Regions from separate parts of the Sphaerisporangium sp. NPDC004334 genome, predicted to be linked through region 4. Evidence: riboswitches for the same ligand, from Rfam matches in the RefSeq annotation. Region 4 holds a riboswitch; each other region holds the start of a gene.
What was found. Region 4 has a riboswitch for cyclic di-AMP ahead of ACWEN6_RS32510 (hypothetical protein). Riboswitches for the same ligand answer to the same signal wherever they lie in the genome.
Positions count from the first base shown of each region.

Region 1 (4,190 bases), on a different contig from region 4:
GGGGGGCTTGATGCTGCTCACGATCGACGTCGGCAACACCCACACGGTGCTCGGCCTCTTCGAGGGCGAGGAGGTCATCGAGCACTGGCGCCTGGCCACCGACGCCAGGCGCACCGCCGACGAGATCGCGGTCGTCCTGCAGGGGCTGCTCGGTCAGAGCCCCCTGCTCAAGGACGCCGACATCGGCGGCATCGCCATCTGCTCGACGGTCCCCTCCGTGCTGAACGAGATGCGCGAGATGTGCCGGCGCTACTACGGCGACGTGACCGCCGTCATCGTGGAGCCGGGCGTGCGCACCGGGGTGCCGGTGCGCATGGACAACCCCAAGGAGGTCGGCAGCGACCGCATCGTCAACGCGCTCGCCGCCGTCACGCTGTACGGGGGGCCGTGCATCATCGTCGACTTCGGCACCGCCACCTCCTTCGACGCGGTGTCGGCCAAGGGCGAGTACGTCGGCGCGGTCACCGCCCCCGGCATCGAGATCTCGGTGGACGCCCTGGCCGCCGCGGGGGCCCAGCTCCACAAGGTCGAGCTGGTGCGCCCCCGCTCGGTGATCGCCAAGAACACCGTCGAAGCCCTGCAGGCGGGCATCATCTACGGTTTCGCCGGCCAGGTGGACGGCATCGTCGAGCGCATGGCGCCCGAGCTCGCGTCCGACCCCGACGACGTGACCGTCGTGGCCACCGGGTCGATGGCCGCGCTGGTGGTGAACGAGGCCCGTTCGATCGACGTCCACGAGCCCTGGCTGACGCTCATCGGGCTGCGCCTGATCTACAACCGCAACACCGCTTGAGCGCGCCCCGCGCGATCAAGCGGCGGGGGAGATCCATATCGGAGACGTGGAGGGGGGCGCGCGCGTCGAATACGGCGCGGCGCGGTGATCCGCCACGGCAAATCGTGGTGGCCGGAGTGTTACGCCCACGGGCGTGACCGGCGGAAGAAAGTCAGAAAGCGTACTGGTTTCGCGGGTCGAATTCGGCGTATAGCGTGTCGACCGTATATCTCCGAGCCGGGGCGCCCGCGAGGCGTCCCGCATGGAACCGGGCCTCCACCAGCGCCGCGGTGGTCTTCCATGGCGGATCATGCGGCCCACGGCCATGATCATCGCCGATGTCCCCCCGGACCGGGAGGTGCGGGGACATGTCACGAGTAGTTCACATATGCACTGGTATGTCAATCACAAACGTCATGGGTATCGAGGTCAGTGCTTGACGACCTTTCAACGCGGCGTTTAACGTTCCTGACGGGGCGGGCCGAAGCATTCAGTATGTTGCCGAGTTCGTCGTGGGGGAGGACACCCGATGGCGTATCCGGATCTGGTTTCCCGAGGGAATGACATTCCTTCGGGATCAGACGGTGTGGGACTGAGCGACGATGATCTTCTCTTGCTCGCCGAACTGGCCAAGGGCGTGACCGTCGACAGAGTGGGACGCAGGCTCGACGTGAGCGGCCGCACCGTACGACGCCGCCTGCGCGGCATCTGCGACCGCATAGGCGTCGCCACGGCCATCGAGGCCGTGGCCTGGGCGGCGCGGCGCCGCCTCATCTGAGGTCGCACCGTCCGAGGCAGGGAACCTCGTCCCGGCGCGAGGCGGCGTCACCGTACCGACGGCCGCCTCGTTCGGCGTGCGCGCCACGGCGCTAGTCGGCGATGCGCACGCCGCCGGCGAACGGGCGGTTGCCGAGCGGGACCACCCGCACGACATCGCCGGTGCGCGGTGCGTGCACCATCATGCCGCCGCCGATGTAGATGCCGACGTGGTGCAGGTCGGTGTAGAAGAAGACCAGGTCGCCGGGGCGCAGGTCCTCGCGGGTGATGTGGGTCCCCGCGGTCCACTGGTCGCCGGTGTAGTGCGGCAGGCTGATGCCGACCTCCTGGTAGGCCCACATGACCAGGCCGGAGCAGTCGAAGGTGCTCGGCCCCGCGGCGCCCCAGACGTACGGCTTGAGCTGTTGCGTCAGCGCCCACTTGGCGGCCTGGGCGGCCTTGCCCTCGCCCGGGATCGGGATCTCGATCTTGATGGCCCGGCCGTACCCGCCGGCCTGCGACAGCGCGCGCTTGAACAGGCTGCCCTCGGTCTTGGCGACCAGGCCGCGGATCTTGTCACGCTGGGAGGACAGGTCGGAGACGAGCTTCTTGACCTCGGCCTCGCGGGCCTTGGCGCCGGCCTTGGCGCGCTCGGCGGTCGCCATCGCCTTGCCGATCTGGGCGACCTCCTCGCCCTGCTGCAGCTGCAGGGCGTAGGTCGTGGCCACGCGATCGAGGTAGGCGTCGGGGTCGCCGGACATGGCGAGGGTCAGCGGCGAGCCCAGACCGCCGGTCATGTAGGCGTCCTGGGCGTACATGCCGGCTCTGGCGCGCTTGGCCTCCAGGTCGGCCTCGCTCTTGGAGAGGGTCTTCTTGGCGAGCTCGGCCGACCGCTGCGCCTGCTTGAGGCGCTCCTTCTGGCCGTTGTACTGCTCGGTGAGCGACTCGATCTGGTTGTAGAGGTGCTCGACCTGGTTCTTCAGGTCGTTGAGGCTGGGCTTGGGCTCGGCCGTCGCGGACACCAGAGGCGACCCGAAGGTCACGGCCATCAGCGCGGCGGTCACCAGCGCGATGCGGCGGGGAAGGCGCAAGGACGCATTGGAGGCGCTCCCGAAGCGGGAATGGGCACCGCGTTCTCGCCCGCGGGCATGCCTGCCCGCACTCTTTCCAGGCGTGCGCCTAGGCTGCACCAAAAAGCTCCTCTCCTCGGACGCCTACCGGGTTAGCTGACGGGTTCGGGCCGGAGCAGCCCTACCGAGCACGTGACCATGGAGGATCGCGATGCCTCCCTCTCGGATTCACCCCAGGGGTGGCGGGTCGCCGGGGGACCTTCCCCGGACCCACCTTTGGGTCCCCGGTTTCCCGCCGTTCGGATGGGGCGGGAATTAGGCGGTGCGGTCGCCGCGGAACGACGACCGACATTGACGCTGGACATTAGTCCAGTTCAGGTTCCTGCTCAACCAGAACTGCGAATTCTGTTGAGGTTCCACAACCGGCGCGTCACGGAAAGATCACGCCAGTGGGCGTCCCGCACCCGTTCCGAGCTGCGATTACCCGGTCCGCGGATAGGGGCTCGAAGAAAAGCCGCAGGTCAAAGAGCTTCTCGCGCGCCACGCCTCCAGGCTCCCCCGAGGCGCGCACCGACCGCGTGCACCGGATCACACTCCGTGATGGCGGCGCGAATTGGCAGGTATTTCGGACAGTCCGTTATCGGGGGGTCCCGGCACGGCGTCGAACGCCGCCCCGCCGGTGGGCGGATACGCTGACGCGTCATGAGGCAGGCCGCGCAGCGCCCGTCCGCCGAGGGCGCGCCCGCCGTCCGGCGGGCCCGCACCTCCGACGTGCGGACGATCAGGAAATTGGTCGACACCTACTCCGGCGACGGGCCGCGCCTGCTGCGCAAGTCGACCGTGACCCTGTACGAGGACGTCCAGGAATTCTGGGTGGCCGAGCGCGACGGCATGGTCGTGGGCTGCGGCGCGCTCCACGTGCTCTGGGAGGACCTGGCGGAGATCCGCACGGTCGCCGTCGACGCCGGCTGCCGCGGCATGGGCATCGGCCACATGATCGTCGCTGCGCTCATCGACGCCGCCCGCCGGCTGGAGGTCCAGCGGGTCTTCTGCCTGACCTTCGAGGTCGAGTTCTTCGGCAGGCACGGTTTCGTCCCCATCCAGGGCACGCCGGTCTCCCCCGAGGTCTACGCCGAACTCCTGGACTCCTACGACGAGGGCGTCGCCGAGTTCCTCGACCTGGAGCACGTCAAGCCGAACACCCTGGGCAACACGCGGATGTTGCTGCATGTGAACCCGCGATCCTGACCTTCAGGGTGACGGAATGGAAAGGTGACTGTTGATCCCGCTGTCGCTACCTTGGCAACACCACGGCACGTGCGCCTGACAGAGGCCACGTGCGAAGCCGAAGTGAGGTGACACGGTGAGCACCGGACAGCCGCCGTACCCACGCGACGAGCCGGACGAGGGTCATTCGTCAACCGGCTCTCCGCAATATGGGCAGCAGAACCCCCCGGGCATCGATCCGGAGGTGACCGTCGTCCACCGTCCCCAGCCGGCCTCGGAGCACTCCGCCTACCCCCAGCAGGGCTATGGCCAGCAGGGAGCCTATGGCCAGCAGCCAGGGACGGGAGCCTACGGCCAGCCGGGCG
Region 1 covers NZ_JBSGDZ010000029.1:99,462-103,651, reverse strand. Annotated here, with positions in the region: gene ACWEN6_RS32195 (L-aspartate oxidase) at 1-11, shown strand, start outside; gene ACWEN6_RS32190 (type III pantothenate kinase) at 11-793, shown strand; gene ACWEN6_RS32185 (helix-turn-helix domain-containing protein) at 1,386-1,550, shown strand; gene ACWEN6_RS32180 (NlpC/P60 family protein) at 1,642-2,619, opposite strand; cyclic di-AMP (ydaO/yuaA leader) riboswitch at 2,724-2,919, opposite strand; gene ACWEN6_RS32175 (amino-acid N-acetyltransferase) at 3,301-3,846, shown strand; gene ACWEN6_RS32170 (RDD family protein) at 3,962-4,190, shown strand, end outside.
Region 1: another riboswitch for cyclic di-AMP. It lies ahead of ACWEN6_RS32180 (NlpC/P60 family protein); the one in region 4 lies ahead of ACWEN6_RS32510 (hypothetical protein).

Region 2 (4,190 bases), on a different contig from region 4:
AGGGCTCCAGGGGCGCCAAGGGCATCTGGGGCCGCGACCACGAGGGAGAGGTCGCCGCGGAAGGTCCGCGCGCCGGACCATATCTCCGGATGCTCGCCGATCAGCGTCCGCGCCCGCCGTCCGAGATCGTCCTCGACGGCGGAGGGCCCCGTCAGCACGGTCAGCAACCCCGCCAGGACGGCCCAGAGCCACACGACGCGCATGCGGGAAATCTACCTGCTCGTCCTTCCCGGCCACATCGGCGTCCCAGGGGCGGACCCCCACCAGCCGTCCCGGCGGCGGCCCCGTATCGAGTTCCCGGCGGCACATCGGCCTGGCGGGGCATGGACGCGCGAAGGTTGCGCCCGGTCGTGTCGCGCCTCGCCGATGTGGCGCGGCGCGGACGTGCGAAGGCCCCGTCCGCTCCGAGGGGGGAGGAGCGGACGGGGCCTTCACGACCGGCGCGAGGGGCATGTGCACCACCCGGAAAACGTCTTCGAGGAGCGGGGGCACCTCTCGGAGACGCTCTCCCGGAGGAGTCCCTCGCGCCGATCGGCCTCCGGAACGGTAGATCGGCTTCCGGAACCGCCGGTCGGCTTCCCGAACCGCCGGTCGGTTCCCGGAGCCGCCGGTCGGCTTATGGAACCGCCGGTCGGTTCCCGGGTCCACCGGTCGGCTTCTGGAACCGCCGGTCAGGATCCGGAACCGCCGGCCGGCATCCCGGGACTGCCCGGAGATCGACCGGCTCCTCGTGGGAACCGGGAGCGGATCGGCACGGGCGGCCGGCGCACCGGACCCAGCGGAGCCCTGGATGGGCGGGGGTGGTTCCGCGGGGTCAAGCCGGGGTCGTCCCGCCGGTCAGGCGCCGGGGCGGACGGCGCCGACGAAGGACGCCTTCCGGTAGCCCGACAGCTTGTCGATGCGCACCCGCGCGCCGGTGTGCGGCGAGTGGATCATCTTGCCGTGCCCGACGTACATGCCGACGTGGCCGAGTCCGTAGAAGAACATCAGGTCACCCTGCTTGAGGTTCTTCCAGGACACCTTCTTCCGCACCGTGCGGAACTGGCCGGCGGCGATGCGGGGCAGCTTCACACCGGCCTTGCGCCAGGCGTACAGCATCAGGCCGGAGCAGTCGAAGGCCCCCGGGCCGCTGGCGCCCCAGCGGTAGGGGTCGCCGATCTGCTTCTTCGCCACCGCGACGGCCGTGTGCGCCTTGAACTGCTGCCGGGCGGCCCTGCTCACCTTGGCCTTGCTCTTGGATGTGCGGGAGGCGCTGGATGTGCTCGCCTCGCTCACCGCGGCCGTGCCGGCGGGCTCGGATGCCCCGGTGATGCTCGGTGTCTCGATCAGCCCGGCCGGGCCGTAGACGGACTGCTCTGACGGGCCCTGAGCGGGTGCCGCCGTGGCGGCGTCAGCCGCCGTCGCCTGCGTCGCCACGGCTCCCACGGAGGCCGTCATCGTGAGCGCCACACCGCCGAGAGAGAAGCGGGCAATGCGCGACAGACGAGGGTTCTGGGTGGTGCTGGACAGGATCGCTCCTTGATTCTTCCACTCACGCCTACCGGGTTAGCTGACGGATTCGGGCATGGAAGTAGCCCTACGACGCCAAGGCGTCGATTCACCCCCTGATCCCGCGTTTAGGATCGATTGGGTCCCCGGTTCCGTGCTCCTTGCCGCACGGATTCGGCAGGTCACCGCCCCTTTGGGGTCCTGGCTCGCGCCTTACTGGGGCGACGGCGACCGCTGGATTGTCATGCGTGGAGCCGGTCGGAAGACCGGCTCCGTTCGCGACGGCATGGCGTGCTCGCCGCGGGCCAGAAGTTACACAGAACCTCAAATTGAGGCAAAGCCGTGACCAAGTCGCGTAGATCAAATAAGGGGCTTCTTAATCAGGAAACCCCTGCACAACAAGCGCATCCGTTACCCGTATGTGATTCCCCTCACATATCCCGAAACGGCACCTGACGTGAGTCACACAAGTCACATCAGTCACACCCGTTCAGGGATCTTGGAGGGGGAACGGTCCCCCTAGCACCGCCCGGCGGACCGGGATTCGGACCCCGCATGTCACGCTCCGCACCCGAGACCCGATACCCACGACGTCTGTTCCGCAATGATCCTTCGGCAACAGCGCTTCCGCAATGACAATTACGCAATACCTGTTGTGCAACGTTCGTTGCTCATGTCAAAGTGGGCGCATGGCCGACGAAGACGTACGCACGATCACCGACTCACGGGTGCTGGCCGCCCTGTCGCATCCCACGAGGCGGCGCCTCATGGACGCGCTGAAGGTCTACGGTCCCTGCACCGCCAGCATGCTGGCCGAGCACACCGGGCAGGCCGTCGCCAACGCGAGCCACCACCTGCGCGTCCTGGCCGGCAGCGAGCTCATCGAGGAGGCCCCTGAGCTCGCCCGCGACCGGCGCGAACGCTGGTGGCGACTGTCCTCGGCCGAGCTGCGCTGGAGCGAGTCCGACTTCGGCGGCGACCCCGCGACCGCCGCCATCGCCAGCGCGGCGGCGTCCCTCAACCTCGAACACCACGTCAGCATGGTCCGCGCCTGGTACGCCGCGAGCGAGGACGAGCGGGCGGCCTGGCAGGACGCCCCCTTCTCCACCGACAAGTGGCTGCGGCTCACCCCAGACGAGCTGCACGAGTTCGAGGCGCAGTTCCTGGAGCTCCTCAGCAGGTGGGCCACCCGGGAGATCCCCGACGACGGGCGGCCCCGCGAGCCGGTGTTCGTCTTCGCCTTCGGCGTCCCGGGCCGGCCGTGAACGGCCTCACCGCGGCGGCCGCGCCCGCCGCGTCCCGTTCCCGGGGCCGCTGGGGGCTGCTGCGCGACCGCGACTTCCGGCTGCTGTGGGTCGGCGAGACCACCAGCGGCTTCGGCAGCTCTCTCACCTCGGTGGCCCTGCCCCTGGTCGCGATCACCGCGCTCCACGCGACCACGCTGGAGGTCGCTCTGCTCACCGCCGCGGCGTGGGTGCCGTGGGTGCTCATCGGCCTGCCCGCCGGAGCCTGGGTCGACCGCCTGCCCCGCAGGCCCGTGATGCTGACCTGCGACGCCGTGTCGTTCCTGCTGTTCCTCAGCGTGCCGGTGGCCGCGTGGCAGGGCGTGCTGACCGTCGGCCATCTACTGGCCGTCGCGCTGCTCACGGGCACCGCCAAGGTGTTCTTCCAGACCTCCTACCAGGTGTACCTCCCCTCGATCGTCGTCCCCGCCGACCTGCCCGAGGGCAACGCCAAGCTCCAGGGCGGCGAGTCGGCCGTCGAAGTGGTGGGCCCGGGAGCCGCCGGTCTGGTCGCCCAGGTGTTCGGCGCGGTCACCGCGCTGCTCGCCGACGCGGCGAGCTTCGTGGTCTCGGCACTGTGCCTGCTCGGCATCAGAACCCGCGAGGCCCCGGTGTCGCGCGAGCGGCGGGCCACGACGCTTCGACGCGAGATCGGCGAGGGCCTGCGCTTCGTCGCCCGCGACCCCTACCTGCGGGTGCTCACGGTGTTCGGGGCGGCCAGCAACCTCGGGCTCATGGGATACCAGGCCATCCTGGTCGTCTTCCTGGTGCGCGACGTCGGCGTCGGCCCCGGCGCGGTCGGCGGGCTGATGGCGGTCATGAGCGTCGGCGGCCTGGCGGGCGCGGCGAGCGCCACCTGGGTGTCCAGGAGGCTCGGCAGCGCCCGCGCCATGATCGTGTTCGAGGCGCTCGGCGCGCCGTTCGGCCTGCTCATTCCGCTGGCCCACCGGGGCCCGTGGCTGGCGGTCGCGGTGGCCGGCGGGTTCGTCCTGGTCACGGGCGTGGTGGCGGGCAACATCATCAAGGCGGGCTTCCGTCAGACCTACGTCCCCCGGCACCTGCTCGGCCGGGTCTCCGTGAGCATGCAGTTCGTCAACTACGGCACCATCCCGCTCGGCGCCCTGCTCGGCGGAGCGCTCGGCGGCGCCATCGGCACCCGTCCGTCGATGTGGGTCGTCACGGCCGGGCTCGCCCTGACCGGCCTGATCCTTCTCACCGGCCCCCTAAGGCACCGCCGCGACCTCCCCGCCTCCCCCGACCGCCCCTGACCCCACGACCCACGACCCACGACCTCCACGACCCCCACCCACCACCGGACCAGCCCGCACACCGAGCCAGACCCGTTCGAGCGTGCCTTTCCCGGCGCCGGGTCGGCGGGGCGAGGGACGGCCGATCCGGTGCCGTGTGCGGCGGGCGACC
Region 2 covers NZ_JBSGDZ010000010.1:105,693-109,882, forward strand. Annotated here, with positions in the region: gene ACWEN6_RS14730 (hypothetical protein) at 1-203, opposite strand, end outside; gene ACWEN6_RS14735 (C40 family peptidase) at 838-1,437, opposite strand; cyclic di-AMP (ydaO/yuaA leader) riboswitch at 1,520-1,678, opposite strand; gene ACWEN6_RS14740 (ArsR/SmtB family transcription factor) at 2,178-2,753, shown strand; gene ACWEN6_RS14745 (MFS transporter) at 2,750-4,039, shown strand.
Region 2: another riboswitch for cyclic di-AMP. It lies ahead of ACWEN6_RS14735 (C40 family peptidase); the one in region 4 lies ahead of ACWEN6_RS32510 (hypothetical protein).

Region 3 (4,190 bases), on a different contig from region 4:
TCCGCCGCGACCTTGAGGCGCTGGCCGAGCGCGGGCTGGTGGACAAGGTGCACGGCGGCGCCACCGCCACCGGCGCGGGGTCCACCGAGGAACCGGGCTTCGCGGCCAAGTCGGTGCGCCAGCAGGCCGAGAAGGAGGCGATCGCCCGCCGCGCCGCCGAGCTGGTGCGCCCGGGCAGCGCGGTCGCGCTGTCGGCCGGCACGACCACCTGGACCCTGGCCCATCACCTGGCCGACGTCCCCCACCTCACGGTCATCACCAACTCCGCCCAGGTCGCCGACGTCTTCCACCGGGCCGGGCGCGCCGACCAGACCGTCGTGCTCACCGGAGGGGTGCGCACGCCGTCGGACGCGCTGGTGGGGCCGGTCGCCGTGGCGGCCATCCGCGCGCTCAACGTCGACACGCTGATGCTCGGCGTGCACGGCATGAACCCCAGGGCGGGCTTCACCACTCCCAACATCCTTGAGGCCGAGACCGACCGCGAACTGGTCGCGGCGGCGCAGCGGCTGGTCGTGCTGGCCGACCACACCAAGTGGGGCACCGTCGGCATCAGCACGATCGCCAAGCTGGACGAGGCGCACGTCGTGATCAGCGACACCGGCCTGCCGGAGGAGGCCAGATCGGCGCTGTCCGAGCAAGCCGGCACGCTGCTGCTGGCCGACCCTGCGGGGACGGCGCCACCGACCGAGCCGGCGCGCGACGCCGGCGGGTCCGGACGCGCGAACCGCGCTCCGGGAACAGAACGGGCGGCCCGGGCCGCCGACACGACAGGACAGGCGGCTCAGCCGGCCGCCGGACAGGAGGTGGCCCGGTGAAGCGGACCGTCACCCAGCTCGCCGATGGGCGAGAGCTCATCTACTTCGACCACGCCGAGAGCGCCGACCGCGGCGCCGCCGACACCCGCGAGCTGCCCCCGCGCCCCGCGGCCTCGGACCTGCGGTACGACCCGGTGATGGACGAGTGGATCGCCATCGCCGGGCACCGCCAGGGCCGCACGTTCCTGCCTCCCACCGACGAATGCCCTCTGTGCCCCTCCCGGCCGGGCCACGCGACCGAGATCCCCGCCGCCGACTACGACGTCGCGGTGTTCGAGAACCGTTTCCCGTCCTTCAGCTTCAACCTGGGCCACTACGAGGACGTGGGCGGCCTGAGCGAGGTGCGGCCCGGCGTCGGCCGGTGCGAGGTGGTGTGCTTCACCTCCCGGCACGACTCCTCCTTCTCCCGGCTGTCTCCCGAGCAGGTCGATCTGGTGCTGGTGGCGCTCGCCGACCGCACCGACCACCTCTCGCGGCTGGAGGGCGTGGAGCAGGTGTTCCCGTTCGAGAACCGCGGCGCCGAGATCGGCATCACGCTGGCGCACCCGCACGGCCAGATCTACGCCTATCCGTACGTGACGCCTCGCACGCGGCAGATGCTGGCCTCGGCGGCCCGCTACCGCGAGCGCACGGGCGGCGACCTGTTCGCGGACGTGCTGGCCGCCGAGCGCAAGGCCGAGACGCGCGTGGTCGCCTCCAACGAGCACTGGACGGCGTTCGTCCCCGCGGCGGCGCGGTGGCCGTTCGAGGTGCACGTCTACCTCAACCGCAGGGCGGCCGACCTTCGCGAGCTGGACGCCGAGGAGCGCGCGGCCTTCGGCCCGCTCTACACCGACGTGCTGCGGCGGCTGGACGGGCTGTTCGGGGTCACCATGCCCTACGTCGCGGCCTGGCACCAGGCACCCGTGCGCACCGGGCGCGACCTCGCCTACCTGCACCTGCAGCTGTTCAGCATCCGGCGGGCGGCGCAGAAGCTGAAGTACCTGGCGGGGTCTGAGTCGGCGATGGGCGCGTTCGTCAACGACGTACTGCCCGAGGAGGCGGCCCGGATGCTGCGCGAGCAGCCGTGACCGCGCCCGCCCTGGACGGCCCGCCGCGGGCGCGGCGGCGGTGACCACGCGCACGTCACGTCGGGGGACGTCACATCCGGGGTCGCCATAAATACGGATCTACCACTACCATCCATCAGACACCGGCCGTAACGGCCGGTCCGCCTAATCCCAGGTGCCCCGCCTGGGAGCCGGGGACCCATCGGTTCCTCTGGGGTGAATCCACGCGTGTGGTAGGGCGTCTCCGGCCCGAACCCGTCAGCTAACCCGGTCGGCAGATGGAGAGGAGCGGGCTCTGCCCCTGTCTTCCGGCCGCCACGGTTCCGTGGCCGCCTGCGCTCTGATGGTGGCCGCCCTGGTGCTCGGCCCGTCCACGGCCGGCGCCGCCGCCCCCAAACCCACCGAGAAACAGCTCAAGGCACAGCTCGCCGCCCTTGGCAAGCAGGTCGACAAGCTGATCGCCCAGTACAACGCCAAGCGCGTCGCGGTCGCCAAGGCCAAGGACGCGGAGAAGAAGGCCCGCGAGCGGCTGAAGGCCGCGGAGACCGAGCTCACCGCCTCCGAGGGCCAGGTGGGCGACATCGCCCAGCTCAGCTACCAGGCGGGCAGCGGCCTCGGCATGATGCGCGAGCTCATGTCGCCCGGTTTCGGCGGCGCCGCGATGCTGCAACAGCTGCAGGCCGAGCAGTCCGCCGAGATCGGCCGATATGCCACGGCCCGTGACGCCCGCAAGAAGGCGGCCGACGACGCGGCCGCGCTGACCGACGGCCTGCGCGACGACGTCGTCGAGGTGACCGCCCAGCGCAGGGACGCCGAGAAGCTGATCGGCCAGATCAAGGACAAGCTGGACCGGCTCGTGCCCACCGCCCCGGGCAAGCAAGCCAACGGGAGCTGGGCGCCCGAGCTGCCGGCCGGGAGCGAGAACATCACCCCGCGGATGCGGCTGATGCGCGCCGAGGTCAAGGACCACTTCCCGCTGCGGTTCCCCGTCGGCTGCTACCGCCCCGAGAACAGCGGCGAGCACCCGCTGGGCCGGGCGTGCGACTTCATGCTCAGCTCCGGCGGGGCGATGCCCTCGCCCGCCGGCGTCGCGATGGGCGAGCAGATCGCCGCCTGGGCCATCAAGAACGGCGGCAAGCTCGGCGTGAAGTACGTGATCTACCGGCAGCGGATCTACAACCTGGGCTTTCCCGGCTGGCGGTCGATGGCCAACCGCGGCGGGATCACCGCCAACCACTTCGACCACGTGCACATCTCGATGTACTAGCCGTCCGGCCGTCTTGCCGCCGGTGAAAGTTCCATCCGGACGCTCGCCCGGAGGATGTATTACGGTGACCCGCCGCCCGGTGACCGTGCGGCGGGCGTGGCACCGCGACGTGGCTCCGGGGCGCCTGCCGCGCGGCCCGGCGCCGGTGGGGCCGATCAGCCCGGCAGGCGGATGGGGTTGACGATGTCGGCGTAGATGAGCAGGCTGCTCATGGCGATCAGGAAGATCGCGACCGTGTACGTCAGCGGCAGCGCCTTGGCGATGTCCACGTGCCCCGGCATCGGGCGGCGGCGCACCCGGGCGTAACCGCGCTTGATGCCCTCCCACAGGCCGCCGGCGATCTGGCCGCCGTCCAGTGGCATCAGCGGGATCAGGTTGAACATGCCGATCGCGAGGTTGAACCCGGCCAGGAGCTGGATGAAGCCGGCGATCTTGTTCTCCAGCGGGATGGCCGCCGCGGCGATCGCGCCGCCCAGGCGCCCGGCGCCGACGACGCTCTGCGGGCTGTTGAGGTCACGCTCGGCGCCGCCGAAGGCCGCCTGCCAGACCCCGACGAGCTTCTGCGGCAGTTGCAGCAGTGCCGAGCCGGTGCGCCTCACCAGGTCCGCCATGGCGCCGACGACGTACCCGAGCCCCTGCTTCTCCACGACGAGGGTGGGGCTGACTCCGAGAAAGCCGACGTTCTTGTCCAGCTTGTCCGGGTCGTCGAGCGAGGGGCGATCTTGCGCGATGAGCGTGGCGTTCAGCGTCATCGGCTTGCCGTCGCGCTCGATGCCGATGGCGACCGGGCCGGGGCCGTGGGTGCGGATCAGCGTGCTGGCGTCGTCCCAGGAGTTCACCGGCCTGCCGCCGAACGAGACGATCTTGTCCTTGGCCCTGAGCCCGGCGAGCGCCGCGGGCGTGGACCGGTGGGCCGGGGTGCACTGCTGGCCCTTCGCCTGCTCGGCCACGGTGACGACGCACTTGGAGACCTCGGCGACCACGGGCGTGGGCACCGAGATGCCGAAGCCCATCAGCACGATGGCGAACAGCACGAAGGCCAGCACGAAGTTCATCGCG
Region 3 covers NZ_JBSGDZ010000024.1:120,114-124,303, reverse strand. Annotated here, with positions in the region: gene ACWEN6_RS29195 (DeoR/GlpR family DNA-binding transcription regulator) at 1-815, shown strand, start outside; gene galT (galactose-1-phosphate uridylyltransferase) at 812-1,885, shown strand; cyclic di-AMP (ydaO/yuaA leader) riboswitch at 2,017-2,155, shown strand; gene ACWEN6_RS29185 (coiled-coil domain-containing protein) at 2,190-3,131, shown strand; gene ACWEN6_RS29180 (M50 family metallopeptidase) at 3,287-4,190, opposite strand, start outside.
Region 3: another riboswitch for cyclic di-AMP. It lies ahead of ACWEN6_RS29185 (coiled-coil domain-containing protein); the one in region 4 lies ahead of ACWEN6_RS32510 (hypothetical protein).

Region 4 (4,190 bases):
GTCGCCCTGGACGTCCGTGACGGCCGTTCGTACGAACGATCTCCCCGGCGTTCGATGTGCATATCCCTGTGATCGGAGGGAAAGTGGCTAAAAGGGGGTGAGCCCGTATGGATCGGGACGAGCTGCAGTCGCTGTCGCCCAGGGAACTGCACGACAGGGCGGTGCACTATGCGGTCACGCACGGCGACTTCGGCTTCCTGTGGGACCTGCTCAAGGTGATCCCGGCGGCCGAGGCGGCGAGCGGTCACTCCGAGGAGACGGCCAACGACCTCAGCAGGGTCTCGGCGCTTCTCAGCGACGCCATGGCCTCCGGCGAGGGAGAGCTCGGCGAAGCGCTCCGGCCGGTCTACCTCTCCTACCTGTCCAAGCACCCCGACGCCTGAGGACGTCCCGCCTGCTCCTAGGCTCCAGGCATGGCATCGGTGAATGTTGAGCGTACTGAGAACGGCTTCGTGGCCCGCAACGGGCGCGGAGCGGAGATCGTCATGGGCAGTGGCGACGACGAAGGCGTCTTCACCCCGGTCGAGCTGCTGCTCGCCGCGGTGGGCGGCTGCAACATCGTGACCGTCGAGCCGCTCACCGCCAAGCGCGGCCACCGCCTCGTACGGCTGGCGATGACGGTCCAGGCCGAGAAGGTCGAGCCCACGCTGCTCGGCCCGGTCACCATCACCTACGACGTCGAGCTCCCCGAGGGCGACCCCGAGGCGGACGAGGTCTTCCGCGCCGTCGCCCACCGGGTGCACGAGCGCCACTGCACCGTCAGCCGGTCGCTGCAGAAGGGCACCGAGGTCGTCGTCGAACTCCCCGAATAGCCGCTCGCCCCGCCGGGTCATCCCGTACCCGGTCATGCCCGCGACTTAGACCGAATCTATACCGTGCGATGACGAGCAGCTCAGGCCCCGGTATGTAGTGTTAAGGCAGGTCAAGGGGGATGCGGCCAAGCGCCCGAGGGGCGCAGCGAAGCTTTCACCATAAGGACGCGGTGGGGGACCGTGTCCGAACAGCGGGACCGCCCGATGCGTTTGGGGGAAGGCATCGGCGCTGGACCGTGAAGTGGTCGGGGCCGGACAGGCGGGGGACTGTCCGGCCCCGACTCATGTCCACCCCCACCCCGCCCCCCGCTCTTCACCCCGCTCCAGCCACACCCCGCCTCGCTCGGCTTCGCCCCGCCTCGAGCCGCTGCCGCTTCGGCTGCATCGCGTTCTCTGGGACTCCGCCCTGCCGCGGGCGGCGCCCCCCGCCGCGCGGGGCCATCTCATGGGCGCCGACGCGCCGACGCGGTGGGAAGGGGGTCGGCGGCAGCGGCGCCCTGTTGCGGCGACGAGCCGGTCAGCTCCCCTGGCCGTCACCCGCCGGTCGAAGGACCCAGCCGGTAGTTCGCGCCGCCGGGCGAACGGGGAAGCCGACGGGCCATGAGGGGTTGTTTACCAATGGCGCTTTGCCGGGAGGGGTGGTGAAGCTTGGGGTGAAACGAGGTTTTGCCGCCTGCGGTTTCCTCCTTAGTCACACCAGTAACACGCGTACCGCTGCTGAGTCCTTGCCGGCCCTCTCCGGTGCGTAAAATGCCCGATATATGGGGCTTACGCACCCATAGGTAGATCTTCGGATGCTTTGTAGACACATCGTTTGCTTTGTCCTGACTTGACCGGTAACGTCTTGTACCAGATCGGACGGTGACCTGGTCTTCAGCCGGAAGGCCGCCGCCCGAACGTCGAGTCCCGAGGGCCTGAACCCGGCCCGCGGGAGCCGGGGACCCACGTTCTTCGGGGTGAATCCGCGTCAGCGGTAGGGCGAACTCCACGCCCGAACCCGTCAGCTAACCCGGTAGACGTCGTTGGAGAGGAGACTCGAGTGGACACACCGCCCCACTCCGTCCTCCGGGCGACCCTAGGCCCGGATCTCGCCGTCAGAAGCGGCACAGCAGTCGACTTGTAGGAGCCGGCCGGGCGATTCGCAGCCTTGCGACATGGTGGCCGTCAGCGCCACTGCCCGAAAGACCCACGTAAGAAAAGCGCTCGCGCAGCGATGGACCATGCCCTTGTCCACCCGCTTGTGCATCAGAGAACGCTTTCCTCTCCCGGCGCCGAACCCTCTTGACCGAATTCGGAGCCCGGGTCCCTTGTCTTCTGATGAAAGATCCTGACCTCCCATGTCTTTTTTCACGAACACCCCCAAATGTCGTGTGGTTTCGAGCATCATCGGTGCCGCGATGATGTGCACAGCGACGGTCGGCACGGCCACCGCGGCCCACGCCAACTCGCCTGAGCGCAAGGACGGCGTCGCGGCGGCGACCACCCAGCGAGTCATGTTGAAGGGCTCCACCACCGCCTCCTACTTCTGGGACGACGCCTCCGGGCGCGCCGGTGACACGGGAATGCCGGCCATCGGCAAGCCGATGCAGAAGGGCCTGTTCGCCAGCCCGTGCTGGCCGCTCGGCACCGAGGGTTACGTGATGTACAACGGCAAGAAGGCGCCCTTCTTCATCGGCGACCGCGGCCCGGGCATCCCCTCCGAGAGCGGCGTCATGCTCGACATCGACGGCAAGACCTTCGCCGAGCTGACCGGCGGCGACTTCAGCGACTCCAGCTTGATGGTGACCGGCTTCGGCGCCGGCCACATCAAGGTCGACTACGTCATCACCAAGTGGGGCAGCGGCCCGGGCAAGAAGAACGAGCCCGTCCCGTTCTCCGCCGGCGCCTGGGGCGTCTACGACAAGGACCCGGCCGAGCCGACCCTGGCGCTCACCTCCGCGCCCTGACCCGCGCGCACGCACCTGCGGGCTCTACCACGAGCTTCCCCCGGGAAATGGGCGTGCCGGTGCTTCCCCCTGGCACCGGCACGCCGCCCCGGCGCCGATGTGCGTAGCTTCGCCGGGACTGCTAAAGTCACCGTAGTCAACGCGCCGCTAGCTCAGTTGGTTAGAGCAGCTGACTCTTAATCAGCGGGTCCGGGGTTCGAGTCCCTGGCGGCGCACCACGGTTAACGCCGATGACCTGGGCATCTTCCCCGATGGGGAGGGTGCCCACAGTCGTTTTCCGACCTGTGTCACCTCGGTGGCGGCCGCGGTCGGTTAGAGGTCGCCAGTTGAACGGCCATTTGACGATCATTATTCGTCCTTCGGATAGTGGTCCACATGGTCAACGACAACCCGTTCGACCGGCGCCGCTTTCTGGCCGGGTCAGGAGCCGCCGGGCTGCTCGCCCTGGTCGCCGCCTGCTCGGGCGGCGCGGGCACGAGCACCGGCGTGAACGCCGGGCCGTCCGGCTCCCTCCCGAGCACGCCCAAGCGCGGCGGAGTGCTCCGCGCGGGGTCGTCTCCGCCCCCCACGGCGGTCGACCCCGTCACCATGTACGACGGAACGGCGATCGCGATCGCCCAGCTCGTCGCCGACTACCTGATCTGGCTGGACAGGGACTACAAGCTGGTCCCGCGTCTGGCGGAGGCGTGGTCCGCCAAGGACGGCGGCAAGATCTGGTCCTTCACCCTGCGCGAAGGCGTGGTCTTCTCCGACGGCACCCCGCTGGACGCCGAGGTCGTCAAGGCGACCTTCGACCGGTTGCTCGACCCGAAGAGCAAGTCGGCCGCGCTCTCGGCCTTCGACACCGTCCTCGCGCAGGGAGGCGTGCGCGTCAAAGACCCCCGGACGGTCGTCTTCACGCTGGAGCGGCCGTTCTCCGACTTCCCCTATCTGGTGTCGGCCGGCAACTACAACGCCCTGATCCTCAAGAAGGACTACGCGGGCGACTTCACCGCCAAGCCCATCGGCACCGGCCCGTTCGTGCTCGCCTCCTACGACCCGGCCAAGGGCGCCACCTTCACCCGCAATCCGAGGTACTGGGATCGGGGCAAGCCGTACCTGGACGGCGTGGAGGTCAAGTTCTACGCCGATGACCAGGCGGATCTGCTCGCGCTGCAGGGCGGCGACGTCGACGCCCAGCTTCTCAGCATTCCCGCCCTGGTCAACCCGCTGAAGGGCGTCGGGGACATCACCGTCGACCGGGTTGAGGGCACCGGGTTCACCGCCCTGACGCTGCGCGTGGACCAGGCGCCGTTCGACAGGAAGGAGGTCCGCCAAGCCGTCGCGTACGCCCTGGACCGGCCGGGCGTGAACGCCACCGCCTACGACGGCATCGGGGCGCTCGCCAACGACCACCTGTTCGCCGCGCTGTTCCCGGCGGCGCCGGCCGACA
Region 4 covers NZ_JBSGDZ010000030.1:64,183-68,372, reverse strand. Annotated here, with positions in the region: gene ACWEN6_RS32525 (hypothetical protein) at 108-383, shown strand; gene ACWEN6_RS32520 (OsmC family protein) at 414-812, shown strand; cyclic di-AMP (ydaO/yuaA leader) riboswitch at 1,708-1,847, shown strand; gene ACWEN6_RS32515 (hypothetical protein) at 1,888-2,322, opposite strand; gene ACWEN6_RS32510 (hypothetical protein) at 2,306-2,758, shown strand; tRNA gene ACWEN6_RS32505 (tRNA-Lys) at 2,900-2,976, shown strand; gene ACWEN6_RS32500 (ABC transporter substrate-binding protein) at 3,134-4,190, shown strand, end outside.